DNA from 2 places in the Bradyrhizobium sp. SZCCHNR1017 genome. Region 2 is predicted to be linked to the other one. Evidence: riboswitches for the same ligand, from Rfam matches in the RefSeq annotation. Region 2 holds a riboswitch; the other holds the start of a gene.
The links. Region 2 has a riboswitch for S-adenosylmethionine ahead of QW863_RS32865 (homoserine O-acetyltransferase). Riboswitches for the same ligand answer to the same signal wherever they lie in the genome.

Region 1 (9,043 bases), on a different contig from region 2:
CGATGTACGATCATATCGGCCTCAAGGTCGGCAATCTCGACGCCAGCGTCCGCTTCTACACATCGGCGCTGGCGCCGCTCGGCCACATCCTCTGCTCCAAGGACGAGGCGTCGGCGGGCATCGGCCCGAAGGGGGAGCCGGCGCTGTGGCTGTATGTCGACAAGGGCGCCAGCAAGGGCGCCGCCCATATCGCGTTCCGCGCCCAGGACCACGCGGCCGTCGCCAGATTCCACAGCGAGGGGCTGAAGGCCGGCGGCAGCGACAATGGCGGCGCCGGGCCGCGCGCGGACTACAGTCCGACCTACTACGCCGCCCTCCTGATCGATCCCGACGGCAACAACATCGAAGCCGTGTGTCCGTGAGGTCAAGCCCATGGCATCCATCCAGAAGGACATTCCGATCGCAGCCCCGGCGGGTGCAGTGTGGGACGCCGTGCGGGATTTCGGCGCTGTTCATACCAGGGTGGCGCCCGGCTTCGTCACCGGCACCACGCTCGACGGCGACGTCCGCATTGTCAGCTTCGCCAACGGCAGCGTGGTGCGCGAGCAGCTGGTCGACTGCGACGATCAACGCCGGCGCCTCGTCTATGCCATCAAGAACGAACGCATCAGCCAGCACAGTGCGTCGTTTCAGATCATCCCGGAAGGCGAGGAGCGCTGCCGGGTGATCTGGACCACCGACGTGCTGCCGCACGAGATCGCACCCTATATCGATCAGCAGATGGAGCTCGGCGCGCGCGCGATGCAGGACACGTTGGGCAGGCTGCGCGGATAGCGGCTCAGCCGATACGCGCCGGCGGCGGCCCGCGCGAGTCAAGGCCGCGTCCGGCCGTCAGCACGGCCGGGCGCAGCTCCAGCGCTGCGGCCGGCTTCGGGCCCCAGCGGGTGAGCATGACGCTGGCGAGCGTCAGCACCCCGAGCAGGACCATCGAGGACGCCGCCAGCATGAAGAAGTCGCCCTCGGTCGCGGCACGGCTCAACAGATAGCTGCCACCCGCAGCGATGAAGACGAGCCGCACCGTCTGCGCCAGCACCGGACCGAGCACCCTGGCGGCACCCTGCGAGGAGAAATACATCGAGATCGCCAGGCCGATGAAGGCATACATCGGCGCCGCGACCTGGAGATAGTGCCGGCCCGCGCTGCGCGCGCTCTCGTCCTGGGTGAAGATGTCGACCCACAATTGCGGGACGATCGCGATCAGCGTCGACAGCGCGCCCACCGACGCGAACGACACCAGTCCCGCCGTCCAGGCGATGCGGCGGGCGCGCGCGATTCTCTCCGCACCGATCGCCATGCCGACCATCGGCACCGAGGCCATGCCGACGGAGAATGCGACCGTGGTCATCATGAACTCGAGCCGCGCGCCGATGCCGTAGCCGGCGAGCACGGCGGTGCCGAACGACGCCAGCATATGCGTGAAGATCGCGATCGACAGCACGGATTGCAGCGGCGAGAAGCAGGCGACGGCGCCGACCTTGAGAATGTCGGCGAACATCGCGCCGCTGATCTTCAGGCCCCGCAGCTTCGGCCGCACGCGCGCGCGGCCGGAGAACAGGTACCAGCCCATCACCGAGATGCTGACGCAGAACGCCAGCAGCGCGCCGGCGGCGACGCCGCGCATGCCGAGCCCGAGGACCAGGCTGAGCGTGCCGCCCAATACGATCTGCAGCAGCGCCGAGCTGAGGATCATGAACGACGGCAGCTTCATGTTGCCGGTGCCGCGCAGGATGCCAGCCATCGAGTTCATCAGCCAGGGCAGGATCGCGCCGCCGAAGAAGATCTGCAGATAGGCCGTGGCATGGCTCAGCACCGCGCCGCGGCCGCCGAGCACCTCCAGCAAGGCAGGGCCGAACGCCAGCATGCCGATCATGAAGGTCGCGCCGAACAATAGCGCGATCAGCAGCGCGTGCGTGGCGAGCGTCGAGGCCCGCTCGGCGTCGCCGGCGCCGAGCGCGCGCGCGATCGCCGAGGCCACGCCGCCGCCCATCGCGCCGCCGGACATCGTCATGGTCAGGATCACCAGCGGAAACACCAGCGCCATCGCCGCCAGCGCCTCGATACCGAGCCGGCCGATATAGGAGGTCTCGGCGATGACGACGCAGGTGCCGGCCGTGTTCGCGATGATGTTGGGCCAGGCCAGCGACAGCAGGGTGCGCAGGATGGGTCCGTCGACGAGCTTATTCCGGACCGGCTTCTCGGGGGGCGGCAACGCACGCCCCTCGCCGACCGGATTGTCGGCCAGGCCGATCTCGGACATCTCAGCTCCCCGCTCGGCCGCGCAGGCCGCGGCCGTGTTATCGTTCGATTGCTCTCGCTTTCCTAGCACGGCGCTGGCGCGCGCCCTGTGCGGCAGGCGCATTGGGGGTGCGCGGCAGACGCAGCCGCGCTCAGAGACGGAAATGCTTGGAGAGCTTCAGGCCCTGGGCCTGGTAGTTGGAGCCGATGCGGCTGCCATACATCGCATTCGGCCGCGCCAGCATCTTCTCGTAGACGAGACGGCCGACGATCTGGCCGTGCTCGAGGATGAACGGCACCTCGCGCGAGCGCACCTCGAGCACCGCGCGCGAGCCCTGCCCGCCGGCGCCGGCATAGCCGAAGCCGGGATCGAAGAAGCCGGCATAGTGGACGCGGAATTCGCCGACCAGCGGATCGAACGGCACCATCTCCGCGGCGTAGTCCGGCGGCACCTGCACGGCCTCCTTGGAGGCCAGGATGTAGAACTCGCCGGGATCGAGAATGAGGCTGCCGTCGGGACGTGCCTTGATCGGCTCCCAGAACTCCTCGACCGGATAGCCGGCGCGGCGGTCGACGTCGACGACGCCGGTGTGGCGCTTGGCGCGATAGCCGACATTGCCGTTCGCATTGCTGCCGGACAGGTCGACGGAAAGCGCGACGCCGCCGGTGAGATCGGCATCGTCGCGATCCACCAGTCGCTCGGCCTGGTGCAGCGCGATCAGTTCGTCCTCCGACAGGACCGCGTCGCGATAGCGGAAGCGAACCTGGGACAGGCGCGAGCCCTCGCGCAGCAGGACCGGGAACGTCTTCGGGCTGATCTCGGCATAGAGCGGGCCGTGATAGCCCGCGCCGATCATGTCGAAGCGTCGCGTGCCGTCGGCGATCACGCGGGTGAACACGTCGAGCCGCCCGGTCGAGCTTTTCGGATTGGCGGCCGCGACGATGTCCTTCGGCAGCGCCAAGCTCTCCAACAGCGGCACGATGTAGACGCAGTTGGTCTCCAGCACCGCGCCGTCGGCAAGTGCGAATTCGTGCAGCTTGAGCTCGTCGATGCGCTCGGCGACCGTCGCGCCCGGCCCGGGCAGGAAGCTCGCACGCACGCGATAGGCGATGTCGCCGAGCCGCAGATCGAGGCTCGCCGGCTGGATCTGGCTCTCGACGAAATCATATTCGGGGATGATCAGGCCAGCCTCCGTCATCGCCACGATCATGCGATCGGGGAGGATGCCGTGGGCGTCGGGGCTGAGCGAAAACGGCAAGACCTGATCCTTTGCAGGCGCCGGAACGGCGGCTTATGGAGCCAATATAGGGTCTTTTGACCGGTTATCCGATGGCTGGCTTGACGGAAAGGCCGGTTGCGACTATGAGCACGACTTATCCCGTGGTGATTTGAGCCGGCCGGCTTGCAGCCACGTTAAATAAGTCGCTAAACAGGCCGGGGACGAATGTGATCCCGGCCTTGAGGTTTTGTCCCAGGCCGGTTTTTTTGTGCCCATCGCTCAAGGCGGTGGCCACGATGGAGGTCACATGTCGAAGTCCCCCGCGAAGGCGCCGGCGTCGTTCGCCCACTATCGTCCCGAAACGAGGCTGGTGCATTCTGGCACCTTGCGCTCCGAATTCGGCGAGACCGCCGAGGCGCTCTATCTCACCCAAGGGTTCGTCTACGCCACCGCCGAGGAATGCGAGGCGCGCTTCAAGGGCGAGGATCCCGGCTTCATCTATTCGCGCTTCTCCAATCCCACCACGGCGATGTTCGAGCGCCGCATGATCGAGCTCGAGGGCGCCGAGGCCTGCCGCTCGGCCGCAACCGGAATGGCCGCGGTCACCACGGCAATCCTGGCTCCCCTCCGTGCCGGCGACCACGTCGTCGCGGCCAAGGCGCTGTTCGGCTCGTGCCGCTACGTGGTCGAGGATCTCTTGCCGCGCTACGGCATCGAGTCGACCCTGGTCGATGGGCTCGACCTCGCCCAGTGGCAGAAGGCGGTCAGACCCAACACCAAGTCGTTCTTCCTGGAGAGCCCGACCAATCCGACGCTCGACGTGATGGACATCCCCGCCATCGCCGAGATCGCGCACGCCCATGGCGCGCGGCTGATCGTCGACAACGTGTTCGCCACCCCGATCTGGCAGAGCCCGCTCGCGCTCGGCGCTGACGTCGTGGTGTATTCCGCGACCAAGCACATCGACGGCCAAGGTCGCTGTCTCGGCGGTGTGATCCTGTCGTCGGAGGCGTTCATCGCCGAGCACATCCACAATTTCATGCGCCAGACCGGCCCGTCGATCTCGCCGTTCAACGCCTGGGTCCTGCTCAAGGGCCTGGAGACCCTGGCGGTGCGCGTGCGCGCGCAGACCGAGACGGCGGCGAAGGTGGCCGACTTCCTCGCCGCGCATCGGAAGATCTCGCGGCTGATCTATCCGGGCCGCGAGGACCATCCGCAGGCGGCAACCGTCCGCAAGCAGATGCGCGCCGGCTCGACCCTGGTCGGCTTCGAGGTCAAGGGCGGCAAGGCGGCGGCGTTCCGCACGCTCAACGGGCTCAAGCTCGCGCGCATCTCCAACAATCTCGGCGACGCCAAGACGCTGGTCACGCACCCGGCGACGACGACGCATCAGCGGCTGACGCCGGAGGCGCGCGCCGAGCTCGGCATCAGCGAGGGCTTCATCCGCTTCTCCGCCGGACTCGAGCATGCCGACGATCTGATCGAGGATCTCGACGCCGCCCTCAACGCGGCGTAGCGAATGGCGAATAGAGAGTAGCGAGTAGTAGGATCTCTTTCTCTATTCGCTACTCGCTGTTCCCCACTCGCCCTCGATCACATCGGCCGATAGGTCGGCACCTCGGCCGGTGCGTTGATGCCGAGCTTGACCTGGCCGACCGAGCGGATGATGTCGTCGCCGAGCAACTGGGCGAAGCAGGCATAGCCCCAATCGCTCATGTGCAGGCCGTCCGAGATCACGAACTCGTTGATCGGGATCGCCTGGCGCTCGTGCCAGTCGCGCATCACCTCGAAGCGCGGGAAGATGCCGGCGTGATGCAGCTCGGCAATACGCCCGAGCAGCTTGTTCATGCGGCTGGCGTTCTCCGAGCGCTCGTTGACGCGCGGCGAATATTGCAGGTCGACCAGCACGACATCGGAGGCCGCCGCCTGGATCTTGGCAACGCCATCCTCGACCAGCCTGGCGGTCTCGGCCGGATCGAGATCGCGCAGCACGGCATTGGTGCCGACCTGCCAGATCACGAGATCCGGACGCCGGTCGATCACCGACGTCTCCAGTCGCTTCATCATCTCCGGCGCATCCTCGCCGCCGACGCCGGCATTGATGACGCTGATGTCGACCATCGGATATTGCCGGCGCAACTGCGCGGCGAGCCGGTTCGGATAGGTGTAGTCCGGCGCGCTCGCGCCAAAGCCCTGCGTCGACGATGAGCCGAAGGCGACGATCACGACCGGCAGGCCGGAGGCGAGCTTGTTGGCGACGTGCGGCAGCGAAATGAAGTTCTTCTTGGCGACACCCTTCGGCGGCAGGCACGGCACGCGGTTGAAGATGTCGGTGGCCGATTTGGCGACCTGCTTGACCTTGTCGATCGCCCGCTCGGTGATGCTGCGCGATTGCGGCGGCGTGGCCGCGACGGCCTGCCCGGCTGCAGCCGGCGGCTGTGCATCGGTCATGGCCGGCGCGGTCGTCGCCGCGGGCGGCGAGGTCGTGGCCGCCGGGCGCACCGCGGCGATCGGCCCGCGCATCTGATCGTTCGCCTGCGCCAATGTGATGTGACCGGTGCTCGGTCGCAGCTCGCTGATCAACGGAGGCTTCGGACCGGAGCTCTCCACATCGGAAAGCGCGGCGGGTGCAGCCGGCGCTGCGCTCTGCGCCCGTACCTTCTGCGGGCTCAGCGCGAGGGCGATGGCAATGACCGCAACGGCCGAAAGCTTCTCCCATGTCCCGGATACGCGGTGACACTCATTCGACGTCATGAACGACATAATCCTAGTTCTGCTGCGCCGGCCCGATATGCGCCGCGTCGATGATGAACTTCGACAGCGCCCGGCCGATGCAGTCATGAACCTGCCTGGCCAGCTCGACCCCGTGCGTCGGATTGAACAGGTCGAAATCGCCCTGCTCGTTCCACTGCCGCATGATGGCAAACCGATCGAACAGCGGGATGTCGCGCTGCTGCGCCACCACACGCATGTTGTCGACATAGGGCGGCACGGAGATCAATGTTTCCGTCCGCGGACTGTATTGCAGGTTCATCAAGACGACGTCAGCTCCCGCCTTCTGCAGCGTCGCCACACCGTCGTCGACCGCCTGCCGGAACTCATCAGGATCGATCGACCGCATGGCGTCGACCGTGCCGGTCTGCCAGATGACCAAATTAGGCCGTTTTCCTTCCACCAGTTTAACGAGATTGCCCGCGACCTCCTCGGCCGTCTTCTTGGGCTGCAGTTCGACGCTGAGATTGACGGTGACGGCCGGCAGCTTGTCCTTCAGCGCCGCCTGCAGACGGGCGGGGTAGGCATTTGCGTCGGAGGTGCTGACAATGGAGGATGAGCGGCTTCCGACGACGAGAATATCCAGCGTGCGGCCATTCTTGACGGCGTCTGCAACCTTCGGGAGCGGGCTCTCGGTTGTCAGCAGGTAGGCCGGCACCTCGCAGTTCTGCGGCGCATCTTCCGCGCGCGCGGAGGCCGCCAGCGAAACAGCCAGCGCTGCGATACCCAACCTTAACCACGAGACGGACTTCATCAGCCCCCTCCCGCCAGATCGGCGTTGCTGCGCGCACCTTTTCGCGCGGCCCCCTTATCGGCCTCACGCTTGTACCACGAAATCAACGACGCCACCCCCCACATGATGAGGATGCCGCAAAGGCTGATCACCGCGTGCATCATGGCGCCGCCGGACACTTCGGCAAGGACGAAGTGGCCCGCAAACGCCAGAAACACGCCAAGACAGAAGATCTCGAGCGAGTGTTGCCCACAAACAATCAGCGGACGCAGCCACGGCGACTTCAAGAGCGGCCAATCCTTGCGCAAATAGTGCACGGTGAGTGCTGCGAGTGCGAGAAAATGCGCGAAACGCAACACGTCAAGGTCGGTCTTGTCGATCGGATACATCCACTGCTCGATTCGGCGCGGCATCAGATGGCCGAGCTGCGGAATGTACCAGGTCAGGGTCACGCAGAAGGCCGCGACCAGATAGGCGACGCAGAGCCCGAGCGTGATCGGTGAGTTGATGATGCGCGACATGCGCTGGGCGCCCCCGAGCGCGCACCAGGCCCCGAACACGAACAGGAGCTGCCAGGCGAACGGGTTGAACGCCCAGAAGCCGTTCGGATAGGCCGTCAGATAGAGATCGAGCTCCCAGGTGAGTGCGTAGAGAACGACCGAGAGCCCGAGCGTGACGTCAGGACGCCAGCGCATCAGCCACAGGATCAGCGGCAGGAACAGCATCAGCACGATGTAGAGCGGCAGCACGTCCATGTTGACGGGGCGGAAGCGCAGGATCAGCGCCTGCACGATCGTCACGTCCGGCTGCTTGAGAAAGTCCATGATCCCCATCTCTTCGGTGTAGAGCGGGTTCTCGAAGCTGGTCGCGACGTAGGAGATCTCGGCAAGGAAGATCGTGAACAGGAAGACGTGGGCGACGTAGATCTGCCAGACGCGGCGCAGGATGCGCGCGGTGGCGACGATGAAGCCGGCATCCTGCATCGCCCGGCCATAGACGAATGCCGCCGTGTAGCCGGAGATGAAGATGAAGATCTCGGTGGCGTCGGAGAAGCCGTAGTTGCGGATCGTGAACCAGGTCAGCAGGTTCGGCGGCAGGTGGTCGATGAAGATCAGCCAGAGCGCCAGCCCGCGAAACAGGTCGAGCCGCAGCTCGCGCTCGCCGACCGCCGGGAAGGTGATCGCAGGAGCAGCGGTGGTGGCGGGTGCAGCGGTGACGGCCGGCGCGGCCGCGACGGCAGATGCAGATGCAGCCGCGCTCGCCGCGGCGGCAGTCTCCGCAGCCGGCGCGGGTGCGGCGCTGGCGGCGGGGGCGGACGGTCCGGCAGGGCGATCGACAATCGACGTCATCAGGCACCGCGTCAAGGCTGCCAGCCCTCGAGGCCCGGCAGGGGAAATGTAGGGCTGCGCAGATTTTACGCAAGCGATGAAGGACTTATCAGCTGGGCCGTGCCCAGTTTTTCGACCTTGGCGGACGGCTGGTGGGCGATCGCACGGCGCAGGACAGGTCGATCGCCGCCAGGGTGCTGCCTGCCGCGCCCGATCCGAGTCCAAGGAATGGATCGCGCGTACGGCCGACAAAGTCCGCGATTCTTGTGCCATAATGCGGAACTGTGTTGAAAGCACGATGGCGTCGCGATTGGTTCCGGCGCGGGTTTCCGCTACAATGCCACCATGTATCGCGCCGTGACTCGCCACATCGAAGTGACCGTCGAACCGAACTTCCTGCCTGAGAAGTCGTCGGTGGCCGATGGCCGCTGGTTCTGGTCCTATACCGTCGTCATCACCAACAGCGGGGAGGAGACGGTGCGGCTGCGCAGCCGGCACTGGATCATCACCGATGGGATCGGCCGGCAGCAGGAGGTCCGCGGCGAGGGCGTGGTCGGCGAGCAGCCGGTGCTCGCGCCGGGCGAGCGCTTCGAATACACCTCCGGTGTCCCGCTCACCACCGCGTCCGGCTTCATGGCCGGCTCGTATCAAATGGAGAGCGAGAGCGGTGAGCACTTCGACATCGCCGTGCCGGCCTTCTCGCTCGACAGCCCCGAGGGCAAGCGGGTGTTGAACTAGCTGAGAAGGCATGCAGT
Region 2 (9,043 bases):
CGATGGAGTGCATACTGCAAGCCACAACGGCACGGTCTCGCTTCGTCCTACAATCCAAGATTGAACCGAACGTTGCTCGGACAGACTTAACTGCATTGCCGATCTCATTTCGACGATGACAACGACAGCGTGGCGGCTCGCCGTTCGGCGACGACCGTGCAGACCTGATCGGGCTGCAGCCGCTCAATCTCATCGCACGAGAAGCTCGACTTCTGCAGGCAAGGCGCCGATCGCAGCGAGTCGCCATTCAGAGGAGAGAGACAATGAGTCTGCTGCGTATCAATCTCTTTGGCGGTCTTGAAATCAGACGCGTCTCCGGCGAGCAGGTCGTCATCCCAAGCCGCAAGGCGGCAACGCTCCTGGGCTATCTCGCCCTCACCTCTCCGCACGGCATTTCACGCAGCAAGCTTGCCGCCCTCCTGTGGGAAGGCCGCTTCGGCGACAACGCGCGCGCAAACCTGCGCCAGGCGCTGTTGACGCTGCGCCGGGTGCTGCCGCAATGCACCGAGGTGATCTCGGCGGAACGCGACGACATCCGCATCCATCCGAACGCCGTCACGACCGACGTACAGGAATTCGAGGTGCTGCTGCAGCTCGGCGATCTGGAAACCATGGCCCGCGCCGCCGCGCTGTTTCGTGGCGAATTGCTCGACGGCATCAGCTCGACGTCCTGCGCGTTCGAGGCATGGCTCTCCGCCGAGCGTCAACGCTTGAAGACGCGGGCGATCCGGGCGATCGCGGGCCTGCTGGACGTCGGCGGCCGGGAACATGTGGAGATCGCCACGACGTTCTCATTGCGTGTGCTGGCCGCAGATCCGCTGCAGGAGGACGTCCACCGCACCTTGATGCGCTGCTACGCGCAGCAGGGCCGCCGTGCCGACGCCCTGCGTCAATATGACTTCTGCCGCACCATCCTGCGCAAGCAGGTCGGCGCCACGCCGGAGAGCGAAACCGAGAGCCTGCAGCGCGAAATCAGGCGCATGCTACGCGTCTGACGATCCGCGTGACCTTGCTCCATGCGTTCCACACATGATCGACTTTGACGGCACTTTCACGCCCCGCTTGACACTTGCATCACGGCCACGCGCGCAACATCGCCCTCGATCGACGTCGCGCAGCAACTACGCCTGATGAGGTCAAGCGGCGCGCCGCTCGAAGATCAAACAACGAGCGAGGAGGCTCAACATGAGTGGCATGCAGCAGTCGACTGAGGACTATGGTCAATTGAATCCCGAAGGGATCTTCGGCTCCGTTCTCGGCAGGTTCGCCGGACAGGCGATCGGACGCCTGATCGGCGGCAAGACCGGCCGCGACTTTGGCGGCGCCATCGGCGGAATCGCGGGCGGGTTCGCGCCGTTCTCGGTCGGCCCCGGCACCGAGCAGCCGTCGGAGATGGAGTTGCAGAGCTTCTGGAGCGTGCTCAAGAAGATCGGTCAGGGCGTCCAGACCGGCCTCAACGTCGGCCACAACCTCGGCATCTTCAGCGCCGGCCCGCAGGCCGCAGCCGCCGCGCAGCCGACCGACATGGAGCTGCAGGGCTTCTGGAGCGTGCTCAAGAAGATCGGACAGGGCGTCCAGACCGGCCTCGACGTCGGCCACAACCTCGGCATCTTCAGCGCAGGCCCGCAGGCCGCAACCGCTGCGACGCAGCCGACCGAGATGGAGCTGCAGGGCTTCTGGAGCGTGCTCAAGAAGATCGGTCAGGGCGTCCAGACCGGCCTCAACGTCGGCCACAACCTCGGCATCTTCAGCACCGGTCCGCAAGCGGCACCCGCAGCGGCGCAGCCGACCGACATGGAGCTGCAGGGCTTCTGGAGCGTGCTCAAGAAGATCGGTCAGGGCGTCCAGACCGGCCTCAACGTCGGCCACAACCTCGGCATCTTCAGCACCGGTCCGCAAGCGGCACCCGCAGCGGCGCAGCCGACCGACATGGAGCTGCAGGGCTTCTGGAGCGTGCTCAAGAAGATCGGTCAGGGCGTCCAGACCGGCCTCGACGTCGGCCACAACCTCGGCATCTTCAGCGCTGGCCAGCCGGGCCAGCAGACGGCGGCCGCGCAGCCCACCGACATGGAGCTGCAGAGCTTCTGGAGCGTGCTCAAGAAGATCGGTCAGGGCGTCCAGACCGGCCTCGACGTCGGCCACGACCTCGGCATCTTCAGCGCCGGCCAGCCGGGCCAGCAGGCGGCGGCCGCGCAGCCGACCGACATGGAGCTGCAGGGCTTCTGGAGCGTGCTCAAGAAGATCGGACAGGGCGCGCAGACCGGCCTCAACATCGGGCACACGCTCGGCATCTTCAGCACCGGCCAGCCCGCAGGCACGATGCACTAGGACGGCGGATCTGAAGCAGCGACCCGCGCCATTCGCAACGCGGGTCCAAGCAAGCAAGGCGGTGGGCGCACGAACAGTCCGCCCACCGCCGACCTGACATGGAGGGAGCGACGCATGGCGGATCCGAACTCAGAGCAGGAATTCATCGTGCAAGGCGAGCCGGTCAAGTCCGGCCAGCTTGCTGATCATTTGAGCCGCGAGCCCGGCGTGAAACGCGTCGGTCAGGTCGCGCCCGACGTCGTCATCCTGTCGATGACGAAGAGCCAGGCCGACCGCCTCCGATCGACTTTCAGCACGATCGTGGTGGAGCCGAATGCTCCGCTGAAACCCTTTGGCGCCGGCTGACTTCAGCCGCGCCCCCCGACGATGTCACGAGCGAGGATGAAGGAGCCCGCAAATGGCCGCACGAAGCAAACCTGAAATCTCGGATCCGAAGGATGCGGCCGGCACGGCCGTCAACGGCACCGGAGCACGGCCCGGAGCGGAGCAGCCACCAGCCGAGGCCGTTGCCGCACCGCGGGCGGCAACGCCGGTAGCCGCCGCTGCAGCCCCTGCCGCGCAAGGCACGGGCCGAAGCGACGGCGGCAAGGACGGCGGCAAGGCGCCGCCGGCAGCGGACCAACCCGTCGCAACGATCTCGCAGCGGCGGGCGCAGTACATCCTGGCCCCGCGACAGCAGACGGGGCTTGCGACCTTCAGCGCCGACTTCATCGTCCAGCAACTGACAAACACTCCGGACATCGACGTGGTGAAGACCATCCAGCCGCCGCGCCTGCTCGGCTTCCAGAGCGCCGACCCGGGACAGGCCCCGCTCGGCCCGATGGTGCTGGCCCGCATGGCGCCCGACAAGGCCGAATTGCTGAAGGCCCAGGCCGGCGCACGACTCGCGGTCGAGCGCGATGCGCCGCTCACCTACATGCTCGATCCGACCGTCCCGCAGGTGCCGGCGCCGCATCAGCTTCCCAATCCCGGCGTTCTCATTCCCTTGGCCGACGGGTTCTCGACGACGATCGAAGTGGTCGGCGAGAGCGGCCCGCTGCCGGAGGTGGAAGTGTACGTGTTCGGCAGCGTATGGCCGGTTCAGGGCGTCACCGACGCCAGCGGCCGCGTCACGCTCAAGATTCAGGGCGAGACGCCCGACACCATCCGCTCGATCCTGATCAAGCCGCGGGTCGATTACTGGACCTTCTGGCTCGATCGTCCGCAACTGACCCCCGACAGCGTGAACCGCATCGCCGCGAAGACGCTGGGCGCCTACCTGCGCGGCTTTCCCGGCCAGCAATTGCTGGGATGGGGCCAGCGCGCGATGGGCCTCGACCGCGTTCCCCTCGCCTACAATGGCGCAGGCGTGAAGATCGCGGTGATCGATTCCGGCGCAGCACCAACCCATCGCAATCTGCACGGCGTCACGATCGGCAAGAGCATCGTCGGCAATGATCCCGCGAGCTGGACCATCGATACGATTGGCCACGGCTCGCATTGCGCCGGGATCATCGCCGGCGGGCCTGTCGGCAGCGGCGGAGGCATTCGCGGCTTCGCTCCGGCGGCCGAAATCCATGTCTGCCGGATCTTCCCGGGGGGCCGGTTCAGCGATCTCGTCTCGGCGCTCGACTACTGCATGGAGAACGGCATCGACGTCGCCAACATGAGCCTGGGCGGCGGCGAGCCGTCGCAGATCATCGAGGAGCGGATTCTGCGGGCCAAGCAGATGGGCCTCGCCTGTATCGTCGCCGCGGGAAATTCGTCGGGGCCGGTCCAGTTTCCCGGCTCGACGCCGCATTGCCTGTCGGTCGCCGCGATGGGCAAATGGGGCGAGTTTCCCGAGGACAGCTTCCACGCCCAGCAGGCGCTGGATGGCTTCCGCAGCACCGACGGATATTTTCCGGCCAAGTTCAGCTGCTTCGGGCCGGAGATCGACGTCTGCGCGCCGGGCGTCGGCATCGTGTCCTCGCTGCCGGCGGATGGCTTCGGCGCCTGGGACGGCACCTCGATGGCGACGCCGCACGTCACCGGTCTCGCCGCGCTCGTGCTGGCGCATCATCCCGACTTCAAGGGCCAGTTCGCGACGCGCGACGCGCGGCGTGTCGAGCGGCTGTTCCAGATCCTGAAGGAGACATCGACGCCGCTGCAATTCGGCGATCCCAATCGTGCAGGAGCCGGGCTGCCGAATGCGATGCGCGCCCTCGGCCTGGAGGCGAGCGTGGCCTCCGCGCCCGCGGCCGATCCCTCGCTCGACGTGCTCCGTCGCCTGTTGGGACTGGCGCGCGGCGCGCATAACGGCGCGACGTCTCCGACGCTGGCGCCGCAGGCGCCGAATGGCAAGCTCAACGGATCCGGTTCGGTTGCCCGGGGCCCGGCAACGACGACCGGCGAGTGGTCCAGCCCGGCGGTCGGTGATCCCAGTCCGGCGCAGATCCGCGACATGATGCACAAGGTCGGCTTGCTGTAGATTGCCGGCCCAGCCACAGCGACGAAGCGGCGTCGTTGCACGACGGGCAGTTTGCGCATGAGCGTCATGCGCGAATTGCCCGTCGTGTTAGTTCGTCGCACGCTTGGCACTTGCGCCGTCGGGCAAATCAGGCGCAGATTTCCGCGCGTCCCGCCTCGCAGCAAGAGGGGCGTATCGCGGTCGTCACGAACGCTGAGTGTGGGATGCGATGGGCGTGTCGGATTGCGCGTGGGGCTTGCCTCGCGCGGACGAACAATTCCGATGCGCACGGTCAAGTCGCGCGGTCCTGGCATCCCGACGCTGATGCCAAGTTTGTTGTGGTGTTCTGCATCACTCGGACGACGGTGGCCAGAAAGCCCGGCGCACCGGGGAGAACGCGAAGCAGCCGTTCAGCCATCGCGCAGGGAAGGACGGGTGTTCCGGCTCGTACCTGTGGTTCCTGCCGCCTGCATTTTTTCCGCAGGCGGGCCATGGGTGCGGTCAGCATCCGGCCTTCCCTGCGCCTCTTCGTTATCGGAGGCGATGCATGACGCATAGCTCGGGCGCAGATGCGCCGCGGGAACGTAGCACGTTGTTTCAACCGCTCTCGGCTCTTTGAAAAGTAAAAGCCGCCAACCCCAAGCTCGTCATGGCCGGGCTTGTCCCGGCCATCCACGTCCGTCCTCATGCACGCTCTAAGTTGCGATCGTGTCGAAGAGATCATCCCAGCCCCCTGGGAACGGTCGCCCCCTGCCCTACCTTCCCTTCTCCGCCCGGCTCAGCAGGAACACGCCCTGCTCGCCGAACATGTTCCAGAACCACCAGGGCATCGCGACGCGCAAGGGACGGCCGTAACTATCAAGCGCGACGGCGCGCTCCATCTTGACGCCGATCTCATCGCAGAGCTGCACGAAGTCCTTGATGGTGCAGAAATGGATGTTCGGCGTGTCGTACCAGGTGAAGGGCAGATTGTCGGTTCGCGGCATGTGGCCGCCGACGAGCAGTTGCAGGCGCAGCCGCCAGAAGCCGAAATTCGGAAAGGTGACGATGGCGCGACGGCCGATGCGCAGCAGATTCTCCAGCACGACCTTGGGCTGCCGCGTCGCCTGCAAGGTCTGCGACAGGATCACATAGTCGAACGCATCGTCGGGATAGTCGACGAGATCGGTGTCGGCGTCGCCCTGCACCACCGCGAGCCCCTTGGCGACGCAATGATTGACGCCCTCGCGCGACAGCTCGATGCCGCGGCCGTCGATGCCGCGGCTCTCCAGCAGCTGCAAGAGATCGCCGTCGCCGCAGCCGATGTCGAGCACCTTGGAGTCGCGCTCGACCATGCCGGCGACCAGCAGATGATCCGGCCGATAGGCCAGCACCTCGCCGCCGGAAAAGCCGTTCAGCGGCAACACGCCCTGCATGCTCATGGCTCAGCCTCCGTTCGCGGCGTTGAGGCCGCGCGCCTTGCCGGCGGAATCGAGAAAGGCGCTGGCGATCTCGAAGAACTCGGGGACGTCGAGCAGGAACGCGTCGTGCCCCTTGTCGGTCTCGATCTCCGCGAACGACACCCGCGCGCTGGAGGCATTGAGCGCATGCACCAGCGCCCGCGATTCCGCGGTCGGAAACAGCCAGTCGCTGGTGAAGGACACCACGCAGAAGCGGGTCTGGATGCCGCGGAACGCCGCCGCCAGCACGCCGTCATGATCGGCGGCGATGTCGAAATAGTCCATCGCCCGCGTCAGATAGAGATAGGAGTTGGCGTCGAAGCGCTCGACGAAGGACGAGCCCTGATAGCGCAGATAGCTCTCGACCTGGAAATCGGCGTCGAACGAGAACGTCGGCAGTTCGCGGTCCTGCATGCGGCGGCCGAACTTGCGATGCAGGGCGGCATCCGACAGATAAGTGATATGCGCGGCCATCCGTGCCACCGCGAGGCCGCGATGCGGATGAGTGCCCTTGTCGCCGTAGCGGCCGTGGTCCCAGTCGGGATCGGCCATCACGGCCTGGCGGCCGAGCTCGTGGAAGGCGATGTTCTGCGCCGAGTGCCGGGTGGCGCAGGCGATCGCGAGATTCGCGAACACGCGGGTGGGATAGGCCACTGTCCATTGCAGCGCCTGCATGCCGCCCATCGAGCCGCCAACCACGGCGAACAACGTGTCGATGCCGAGATGATCGATCAGCATCGCCTGCGCGCGCACCATGTCGGGGATGGTGATGATCGGGAAATCGAGCCCCCACACCTTGCCGGTGGCGGGATTCAGCGAGGCCGGGCCGGTCGAGCCCATGCAGCCGCCGATCACGTTCGAGCAGATGATGAAATAACGGCTCGGGTCGAGCGGGCGGCCAGGGCCGACCAGCGTCTCCCACCAGCCGGGCTTGCCGGTGACGGGATGGCGGTTGGCGACGTGCTGGTCGCCGGTCAGGGCGTGGCAGACCAGGACCGCGTTGGACCTGTCGGCGTTGAGTTCGCCATAGGTCTGGTAGGCGATCTGGAACGGCGACAGGTCGACGCCGCAATCGAGCCTGAGCGGCTTGTCAGCGCCGAACTGCGCGACCAGCGAGCTCGGATGATCGACCTCGTGCGAGCGCTCTTCGGGCGCAATCGTGCGCAGCGCGGAGGTGGGTTTCGGCGTCAGGCCTGTCATGTCTCTCACCCCGGCCATCCGGCAAGGGCTCCCGAACCACGTGACATATCAGGCCATGAAAAACCCGGCCTGAACTGGGGTTCGGCCGGGATCGATAACGTCCCCGGCCTGTTTAGCGAGTTTTTTAACGTGGCTGCAAGCCGGCCGGCTCAAATGACCACGGAACAGGCAGAAACTAGTCCCGCGGGCGCTCCGCGTCAAGGCAAGCTGGGGTTGACCGCCGATCGGGCGCCCCACGGCTGCAAACCAGCCAAGCCTAGGCGGCACAAGGTAAACTTGCTGTTGCGCGCGTCTCCCGCATCGGAGAGAACGACATCCGTTCCAGTCGGCCGCACGTTAACCGGTGGCCTGCGAAGAGTGACCAGCCCATGTCCAACCCGCCGCCTGCCCCGCCTTCGCTTGCCGATTTGCGCAAGGAGATCGACGCGATCGACGAGCAGGTCCATCAGCTCCTGATGAACAGGGCCGACATCATCGACCGGCTGATCAAGGTCAAGAAGACCCAGGAGGTCGGCTCGGCGTTCCGGCCGGCGCGAGAGGCCGACATGATGCGGCGCCTGGTGCAGCGCCATCGCGGCATCCTGCCGCTCGACACCGTCGAGGGCATCTGGCGCGTGATCGTCTCGACGTTCACTTACGTGCAGGCGCCGTTCTCGGTTCACGCCGACGTGTCGGTCGGCGAATCCGCGATGCGCGATTCCGCCAGGTTCCATTTCGGCTTCGTGGTGCCTTATGTCGCCCATTTCAGCGCCCAGGCCGCCGTCGAAGCCGTGGCGCGCTCGAAGGGCGATCTGGCGCTGGTATCGACGACATCGGGCCATACGCCGTGGTGGATCACGCTCGAGCCCGTGGGCGCGCCGAAGATCATCGCCCGGATGCCGTTCATTGAGCGTGCCGACCATCCGGCGGCGCTGCCGGTGTTCGCGGTGTCGCGGGTCGCCGACGACGCGCTCGTGCTGGAGGTCGAGACCTGGAGCATCCGCGTCTCCGGCTGGAATGCGCAGGTGTCGCGCGCGCTGTCGCCGCTGGCCGACGTGGTCGCGGTGCCCGATACCGCCTTCGACGGCGCCGCGCTGCTGGTGTCGATCGAGGCGCCGTCGAACCTCGACAAGATCAAGGCTGCCCTGATCGCGGCGGGCGCCTCGGTCCGCTCGACGGCCCTCGTCGGCGGCCATGCGAAACGCTATACGGTTCCGAGCTGAGACGCCTCGCGCCAGTGACGATTTTCCGGAGTTGATGATGAACCGCCCCGTGCCGAACCCCGGCATCCTCGACATCGCGCCCTACACGCCGGGCAAGAGTCCCAAGCCGGAGCCTGGCCGCAAGGTTTTCAAGCTGTCGGCCAACGAGACCCCGTTTGGTCCCTCGCCGAGGGCGATCGAGGCGTTCAAGAGCGCGGCCACGCATCTGGAAGATTATCCGGAAGGGACCTCCCGGGTGCTGCGCGAGGCGATCGGCCGCACCTACGGCCTCGATCCCGACCGCATCGTCTGCGGCGCCGGCTCCGACGAGATCCTCAATCTGCTGGCACACACCTTTCTTGGCCAAGGCGACGAGGCGATCTCCACCGCGCACGGCTTCCTGGTCTATCCGATCGCGACCATGGCCTGCGGCGCCAGGAACGTGGTTGCCGCGGAGACGGAGTATC

Region 1: linked by a shared signal. The riboswitch ahead of QW863_RS12085 (O-succinylhomoserine sulfhydrylase) and the one ahead of QW863_RS32865 (homoserine O-acetyltransferase) in region 2 are both predicted to bind S-adenosylmethionine.

The regions. Positions count from the first base shown of each region.
Region 1 covers NZ_JAUHIR010000003.1:696,518-705,560, reverse strand. Annotated here, with positions in the region: gene QW863_RS12105 (VOC family protein) at 3-362, shown strand; gene QW863_RS12100 (SRPBCC family protein) at 373-774, shown strand; gene QW863_RS12095 (MATE family efflux transporter) at 779-2,257, opposite strand; gene QW863_RS12090 (2'-deoxycytidine 5'-triphosphate deaminase) at 2,388-3,494, opposite strand; SAM riboswitch at 3,607-3,686, shown strand; gene QW863_RS12085 (O-succinylhomoserine sulfhydrylase) at 3,763-4,971, shown strand; gene QW863_RS12080 (GDSL-type esterase/lipase family protein) at 5,049-6,209, opposite strand; gene QW863_RS12075 (SGNH/GDSL hydrolase family protein) at 6,223-6,981, opposite strand; gene QW863_RS12070 (OpgC domain-containing protein) at 6,981-8,309, opposite strand; gene apaG (Co2+/Mg2+ efflux protein ApaG) at 8,634-9,026, shown strand.
Region 2 covers NZ_JAUHIR010000022.1:44,829-53,871, forward strand. Annotated here, with positions in the region: gene QW863_RS32840 (BTAD domain-containing putative transcriptional regulator) at 264-995, shown strand; gene QW863_RS32845 (hypothetical protein) at 1,186-2,328, shown strand; gene QW863_RS32850 (hypothetical protein) at 2,443-2,673, shown strand; gene QW863_RS32855 (S8 family serine peptidase) at 2,726-4,777, shown strand; gene metW (methionine biosynthesis protein MetW) at 5,512-6,177, opposite strand; gene QW863_RS32865 (homoserine O-acetyltransferase) at 6,181-7,395, opposite strand; SAM riboswitch at 7,487-7,566, opposite strand; gene QW863_RS32870 (chorismate mutase) at 7,764-8,597, shown strand; gene hisC (histidinol-phosphate transaminase) at 8,635-9,043, shown strand, end outside.